DNA from 2 places in the Bacillus sp. LQ01 genome. Region 2 is predicted to be linked to the other one. Evidence: riboswitches for the same ligand, from Rfam matches in the RefSeq annotation. Region 2 holds a riboswitch; the other holds the start of a gene.
What was found. Region 2 has a riboswitch for S-adenosylmethionine ahead of AC22L0_RS23625 (methionine ABC transporter ATP-binding protein). Riboswitches for the same ligand answer to the same signal wherever they lie in the genome.

Region 1: another riboswitch for S-adenosylmethionine. It lies ahead of metK (methionine adenosyltransferase); the one in region 2 lies ahead of AC22L0_RS23625 (methionine ABC transporter ATP-binding protein).

The regions. Positions count from the first base shown of each region.
Region 1 covers NZ_JBYEZL010000002.1:98,431-102,639, reverse strand. The annotation lists gene AC22L0_RS12855 (GNAT family N-acetyltransferase) at 7-531, shown strand; gene metK (methionine adenosyltransferase) at 573-1,772, opposite strand; SAM riboswitch class I at 1,942-2,063, opposite strand; gene pckA (phosphoenolpyruvate carboxykinase (ATP)) at 2,292-3,878, shown strand.
Region 2 covers NZ_JBYEZL010000004.1:23,823-28,031, reverse strand. The annotation lists gene AC22L0_RS23630 (methionine ABC transporter permease) at 1-659, opposite strand, end outside; gene AC22L0_RS23625 (methionine ABC transporter ATP-binding protein) at 649-1,668, opposite strand; SAM riboswitch class I at 1,792-1,897, opposite strand; partial or broken gene AC22L0_RS23620 (cysteine hydrolase family protein) at 2,141-2,706, shown strand; gene pruA (L-glutamate gamma-semialdehyde dehydrogenase) at 2,957-4,209, opposite strand, start outside.

The sequences.
Region 1 (4,209 bases), on a different contig from region 2:
TTTACATTGTTTGAATCCAACCGTATCCAGTTACGAAAGTTTTCCGAAGATGATATTCTAACATATTATAAATGGCATAATGATATAGACGTTATGAGTTCAACTACACTCACTCTTGATAAATATTCCTTTCAAGACACAGAAAAACTTTGCCGGCAATTTATTCATTCTTCGAACTCTAAGAGCTATATCATTGAAGAAAAAGCTACGCATCTTCCAATTGGTATTACTTCTTTAATTCATATTGATTCGTATAATCGAAACGCTGAATGCATTATTGATATTGGTAAAAAGGATTACTGGGGGCAAGGTTATGGGCAGGAAGCTTTAACCCTATTATTGGATTATGCATTTTTAGAATTAAATTTACATCGCCTTTCTTTACGAGTATTTTCCTTTAACGATAGAGCAGTTAAATTATATAAATCACTTGGTTTTCAACATGAAGGAACTTGTAAAGAAGCTATATTCCGCAACGGCACTTGGCATGACATTGAACTCTTCGCTTTATTCCAACGTAATTATAAATAAAAAAAGCTTTGCGCTCACCGCGCAAAGCTTTTTTTCATATATTATAGACCAGCTTGCTCTTTTAAAGCTGCAGCTTTGTCTGTACGTTCCCATGATAGATCTACATCAGTACGTCCGAAGTGGCCGTAAGCTGCTGTTTGTTTGTAAATTGGGCGACGTAAGTCTAACATTTTAATAATACCAGCCGGGCGAAGATCGAAGTTGTTACGAACTAGTTCTACTAGTACGTCTTCAGATACTTTACCAGTGCCGAATGTATCAACTGAAATTGATACTGGTTGTGCTACACCGATTGCGTATGCAAGTTGTACTTCTGCTTTTTCAGCAAGACCAGCTGCTACGATGTTTTTCGCAACATAACGAGCTGCATATGCTGCAGAACGGTCAACTTTCGTTGCATCTTTACCAGAGAATGCACCGCCACCGTGGCGAGCGTATCCACCGTAAGTATCAACGATGATTTTACGTCCTGTTAAACCAGCATCACCTTGTGGTCCACCAATTACGAAGCGGCCAGTTGGATTAATGAAGAATTTCGTTTCTCCATCCATTAATTCTGCTGGTACTACAGCTTTAATTACGTGCTCTTTTAAGTCGCGATCGATTTCTTCCCATGTAACATCTGGGTGATGTTGTGTAGAAATTACGATAGTATCAACACGTACTGGTTTACCATTTTCATCATACTCAACTGTAACTTGCGTTTTTCCATCTGGACGTAAGTATGATAATGTATCATCTTTACGTACTTCAGTTAAACGGCGAGCTAATTTGTGAGCAAGCGAGATTGGAAGTGGCATTAATTCTTGTGTTTCATTACATGCAAAACCAAACATTAAACCTTGGTCTCCTGCACCAATTGCCTCAATCTCAGCGTCAGTCATTTGACCTTCGCGTGCTTCTAGCGCTTGGTCAACACCCATAGCGATGTCAGCAGACTGCTCATCGATAGATGTTAAAACAGCACAAGTTTCTGCATCGAATCCGTATTTTGCGCGTGTGTAACCAATGCCTTGAATTGTTTCACGAACGATTTTCGGAATATCTACGTAAGTAGAAGTCGTAATTTCCCCCGCTACCAATACTAAACCAGTTGTTACAGTTGTTTCACAAGCTACACGTGCATTTGCGTCTTTTGATAAGATCGCATCTAAAATTGAATCAGAAATTTGGTCACAAATTTTATCTGGATGTCCTTCAGTTACAGACTCAGATGTGAACAGATGACGTTTTTTTGTCATGTGGTAAACCTCCCTACAGTAATTGTATATATTGTACGGAACTCATCCTTAATTTGCCACAAACTGCGACATACATTTATTCTCCCACACAAGCATACAGAAAAACCTTTCCTACTTTACATAGAGGAAAGGTTTAATTTGCTACTTGCATACTGCTTTTTGCCCTTCGCTCTTATCGTTCGAGACCTGTAGCCTCGCACAGGTTTTAGCACCTATTCACCTGCATTTATCAATACAAGTGAGGTTGCTGGGCTTCATCGGGCCTGTCCCTCCGCCAGCTCGGGATAAGAGAGTATCCGTCCCAACCTATACTAAAGAAATGATATTCATTTGTCAATTAATATTCACATTTTCCTGAAAGTTTTTCTCAATACGCCTGAAATGAAATATTAATAGGGAAATAATGCATTCACACAAACAAAAAGAAATAAATAGTATACATTATTTATATAATTGTGTTATACTCTTGTTGGGGATTACGAGAAATATTTCATTAAATGAAAAGGATGGTATATAAATATGAGTACTGTGAATGTCCAAATTGGTTTACACGAATTATTGAACGGAAGCAATGCACAGATTCAACTAAGTGTTCCGCAATTAGTGGAAAAAGTATTAATGCGAAATGAAGGGAAATTAACTTCTACTGGTGCCGTTTCTGCTTCAACAGGAAAATATACAGGACGTTCTCCTAAAGATAAATTTATTGTGAAAGAAGCATCGGTTGCTGACAAAATTGCTTGGGGAGCTGTGAACCAACCGATTTCTGAAGAACATTTTAATAAATTATATACTAAAGTTTTAGAATACTTAAAAGAAAAAGAAGAGTTATTCGTCTTCAAAGGATTTGCAGGCGCTGACCGCAATTACCGCCTACCAATTCAAGTTATTAACGAATATGCATGGCACAATTTATTTGTACATCAATTATTCATTCGTCCAACTGAAGAAGAATTAACGACTCATGAATCAGAATTCACAATTGTTTCTGCACCGAATTTCAAAGCTGATCCAGCTGTTGACGGTACAAACTCTGAAGCATTCATTATGGTTTCATTCGAAAAACGCATCGTATTAATTGGTGGTACAGAATACGCTGGAGAAATGAAAAAATCAATCTTCTCTATTATGAACTTCTTATTACCTGAACAAGATATTCTTTCTATGCACTGTTCTGCAAACGTAGGTGAAGAAGGCGATGTAGCATTATTCTTCGGTTTATCTGGAACAGGTAAAACAACATTATCTGCTGATCCAAACCGTAAATTAATTGGTGATGATGAGCACGGTTGGTCTGATAACGGTGTATTCAATATTGAAGGCGGTTGCTACGCGAAATGTGTAAACCTTTCTCACGAGAAAGAACCACAAATTTTCGATGCAATCACATTTGGATCTGTTTTAGAAAACGTTATCATTAATGACCAAACGCGTATCGCAGACTATAACGATACTACTTTAACAGAAAATACTCGTGCTGCATACCCTATGCATGCGATCGACAATATCGTACTGCCAAGTGTTGCTGGACACCCAAATACAATCATTTTCTTAACTGCTGATGCATCTGGCGTATTGCCTCCAATCAGTAAGTTATCAAAAGAACAAGCTATGTATCATTTCTTAAGTGGTTACACTAGTAAACTAGCAGGAACAGAGCGCGGTGTTACATCTCCGCAAGCAACATTCTCAACTTGCTTCGGTTCACCATTCTTACCACTTGATGCATCTCGCTATGCTGAAATGCTTGGTGAAAAAATTGAGAAACACGATGCGAAAGTATTCTTAGTAAACACTGGCTGGACTGGTGGCGAATACGGCGTTGGTAAACGTATGAACTTAGGTTACACTCGTGCAATGATTCAAGCTGCATTAAACGGTGAACTTGCGAAAACTGAAACAGCTAAACATGACATCTTCGGTCTTGAAGTTCCACTTCACGTACCAGGTGTACCTGACGAAGTGTTAATGCCTGAACAAACTTGGGCTGATAAAGCTGCTTACAAAGCAAAAGCAATCGAACTTGCAAATGAATTCAAAGCTAACTTCAAAAAGTTCGACAGCGTATCTGAAGACATTATTAACTTAGGCGGTCCAATCGCTTAAATTAAAACTTTCTGTTGGAATAACCCTTTACTCATATGAATAAGTGTCGTGTAACCGTAAAGTTTCGCGTACTCACCGACAAAACCCAATGCGGCTTAACGGTTACACACACTTACATAAAAAAGAAGCTTACGTGAAAACGTAAGCTTCTTTCTATATCTTATATAAAGTGAAACGCTAATCTCTTCATCTGTGACCTAGATTATAAAATTACAGCTTCGAATATATAAATTATATCCCTACTCGCTACATCTCTCTGGTTTCACACCACATGGGAGCAAAAAAGGCCCCGACCGCTTCTATCCGTGGCTGGATCATCTATCCCATCTAA
Region 2 (4,209 bases):
CTGCGTAACAAGACTTTCGCAAAGTAGTTTCCTAAATTTTGAGCTATCTGTACGAGAATGATAAGTAACACGACCGTTACGAACATAACTGATGTATCAAAACGTTGATAACCATATGTCATTGCCAAGTCACCAAGACCGCCACCACCGACAAGCCCAGCAACTGCAGAGAATTCAATTAAACCAACTGTCATAAATGTGACACCTAAGATTAATGGTGCTAACGCTTCTGGTACAAGGATTTCAAAAACAATTCTAATTGGTGAGGCTCCCATTGCTTGCGCTGCTTCAATTACTCCTTTCGGAACGGAAACAAGGTTTGTTTCAACCATTCTAGCAATACCAATTGATGCGACTAACGTCATCGGGAAAATTGCCGCTGCTGTTCCAATCGTCGTTCCGATAACACTTCTTGTTAGTGGACTTAAGGCTACTAAAAAGATAATGAATGGTACCGGACGAATTGTATTAATTATGATGTTAAGAATAGAAAAGACCCATTTATTTTCTAAAAAGTTTCCTTTTCTCGTTACATACAAAAGTAAACCTAGAGGTATACCCAGAATTGTAGCGAATATAAGGGTTACAATTACCATTAAGAGGGTATCCCCCGTCGCATCTAGTATGCGCGGCCAAAATATACTCCAATCAACTCGCATGAGCTTCTACCTCCTTCAGCTGCACTTGCAGTCTTAGATGTTGTAATGCTTTTTGAATTTCCCTCTGCTCACCTTGCAACTCTACAAGAAGATTTCCAAATAGCACATTTTGAAGTTCAATAATATTTCCGTACAGTACATTTACATCGACGTTATAGTTTTTTGCGATATATGATAGTACCGGCTGTCCTGTCTCCTCACCAGTAAATGTTAGACGATAAATTTGACCACCATTTTGAATTTTCGCTAGAACACTTTCCGGTAAATGATCATTAATGACAGAACGTACAAAGTTTTGAGTCGTCTTTGTTTTTGGTTGCGTGAAAACATCAAACAGTTTTCCTTCTTCAATAACTTTCCCCTTCTCCATTACAGCTACACGGTGACAAATTTCTTTCACAACATGCATTTCATGTGTAATAAGAAGAATTGTTAAATTGTATTCTCGATTTACTTTCTTTAATAAGTTTAGAATTTCTGTCGTCGTTTCTGGATCTAAGGCTGATGTTGCCTCATCACATATAAGAATATCTGGCGATGTCGCAAGTGCTCTAGCAATGCCCACACGCTGCTTTTGCCCACCTGATAGCTGCTCTGGATAATAGTTTGCTTTATCTTCTAACCCTACAAACTTCAGCAGTTCATTTACTCTTTCTTTTATCTCATTCTTTGGTACTTTCGCTAACTTTAATGGATAAGCAATATTTCCAAATACTGTTCTTGAATTAAATAAATTAAAACTTTGAAAAATCATTCCGATTCTTTGTCTTAGTTTACGCAATTCTTTCGTCGATAATGATGTAATATCTTTATCATCTATTGAAATCGTTCCTGCCGTCGGTCTCTCTAACATATTTACTAAGCGTAATAACGTACTCTTTCCAGCGCCACTAAAACCGATAATGCCAAAAATTTCGCCTTTCTCAACTGATAATGTTACATCCTCCACCGCATGAACAGATTGGCCAGCTGATTCATACACTTTACTTACATTGGTAAAAGAAATCATTTTTTTCCCTCCTATATGCTGTAAAAACTTGAAGCAGAGCTTTCGAGGTAAAATAAAAAGTGCCCTCCTTCTTATCAACCATAAAGATAAGAAGGAGAGCACTTATATGTACTCGTTCACATCTTCTCATCTTCCAAGCCTTTATATGGCTTGCTGGAGTTAGCACGGTATTAAAAAACCCGTTGCTGAGGTATCGTAGGGCCAGTCCCTCCACCTCTCTGGATAAGAATGTATCGATTTAATTGTCGTTTAATTAATTCTCATTATAGAACTCAGAATAATAAGAGTCAATACATTTTTTAGAAAAATATTAATTATTCCTTTATTAAAATTTTCAGATGAATATTCATCTGAAAAATAGTAACTTTCAAGGTTATTTAAAATTCTTCTTCCTCATATTTTTAAACAGGAGAATCCTCTCTACGAATTGAATAAATTTATTTGAATATGAAACTCGGAGGAAGATAAATATATGAAAACAGCTCTTTTACTCGTCGATATTCAAAACGATTATTTTCCAAATGGAAAGATGGAATTGCGTAATCCAGTAGAAGCAAGCGAATATGCTAATCAGTTATTACAACAATTTAGAACAAACAGCGAACCTATTTTTCATATCCAACACGTAGCTATAAAAGATGACGCTACTTTTTTCCTACCTAATACAGAAGGTGTACATATTCACGAAAGCGTACGTCCACTTAGAGAAGAAACAGTTATAGTCAAACATTATCCAAATAGCTTCCGAGAAACTAATCTTCTAGAGCAATTAAAACGTTTTAATATTGAACATGTCGTTGTATGCGGGATGATGACTCATATGTGTATCGATGCAACAGTAAGGGCTGCATTCGATTTTGGCTTTCAATGTACCGTTATACATGACGCTTGTGCTACAAAAGACCTTTCTTTTAAGAACGCTACTATACCAGCTGTTTATATTCACAATACAATTTTAGCTAGTTTAAATGGCGTATATGCAAATGTAATAAGCACGCAAGAATTTTTAGCTACATAAAAAAACACTCCTTTCAGTGAGCAAAACCGAAAGGAGTGTTCCTTGTCGAACCATAGATTTTCTTTCAAATTGTATTATACAGGAAATTCTCAAAATGAATACTAAAAAATATGACTAATAAGTCAACTTTTCTCATTATTTTATTTCTGTTTACATGTTTATCCCGCTATTAATAGGTTTTAGCTCATTCTCTTCGAACGACGGTAATATATGGGGGTTCAATTTTAAAAGGAGCTCTTCACATTCTGTGAAGAGCTCCTCTACTATTTCTTATAAAGTTTCAGAAGTAGTTTTTGCTTGCATGTGAAGTGCTAAGTAATCAGGTCCACCAGCTTTAGAGTCTGTACCAGACATGTTAAAGCCACCGAATGGTTGGTAACCTACGATTGCACCAGTACATCCACGGTTGAAGTATAAGTTACCAACGTGGAAGTCTTCGCGTGCTTTTTCAATATGGTCACGGTTGTTAGTAATAACAGCACCTGTTAAACCGTATTCCGTATTGTTTGCAATTGCAAGTGCATGATCGAAGTCTTTCGCTTTACAGAATGCTACTACTGGTCCGAAGATTTCTTCTTTCATTAAGCGAGCATCTTCTGCAACGTCAGCAACGATTGTTGGTTGGATGAACCAGCCTTTAGAATCGTCTCCTTCGCCACCTGCTAAGATTCTACCTTCTTCTTTACCAATTGCAACATAGCTCATTACTTTATCAAATGCAGCTTGGTCATTAACAGGACCCATGTTTGTACCTAATACTGCTGGGTTAGCAACTGTTAATTCTTTTGTTAATTCAACAGCACGATTTAATACGTGATCGTATACATCTTCATGGATTACTGCACGAGAACATGCAGAACATTTTTGTCCTGAGAATCCGAATGCTGATGCAACGATAGACTTAGCTGCTAATTCAAGATCTGCTTCTTTATCAACAACGATTGTGTCTTTACCGCCCATTTCAGCGATAACGCGTTTTAACCAAATTTGTCCTGGGTTTACTTTCGCTGCACGCTCATAGATGCGGATACCTACATCACGAGATCCCGTGAAGCTTACGAAACGTGTACGAGGATGATCTACTAAGTAGTCACCAACTTCAGAACCGTTACCTGGAACGAAGTTTACTACGCCAGCTGGTAAGCCAGCTTCTTCTAATACTTCCATAAATTTCGCTGCTACTACAGGAGTTGTACTAGCTGGTTTTAGTAATACTGTGTTACCAGAAACTAAAGCAGCTGTTGTCATACCTGCCATAATTGCGAATGGGAAGTTCCAAGGAGAAATGATAACACCTACTCCTAATGGAATGTAAGAGAAACGATTATATTCAATCGGACGGCTTTCTACTGGAATACCGTCTTTTAATTTTAACATTTGACGACCATAATATTCCATAAAGTCGATTGCTTCTGCTGTATCAGCATCTGCCTCATTCCATGGCTTACCTGCTTCTTTTACAAGAATAGCAGAGAATTCATGTTTTCTGCGACGAACGATTGCTGCAGCACGGAATAAAATGT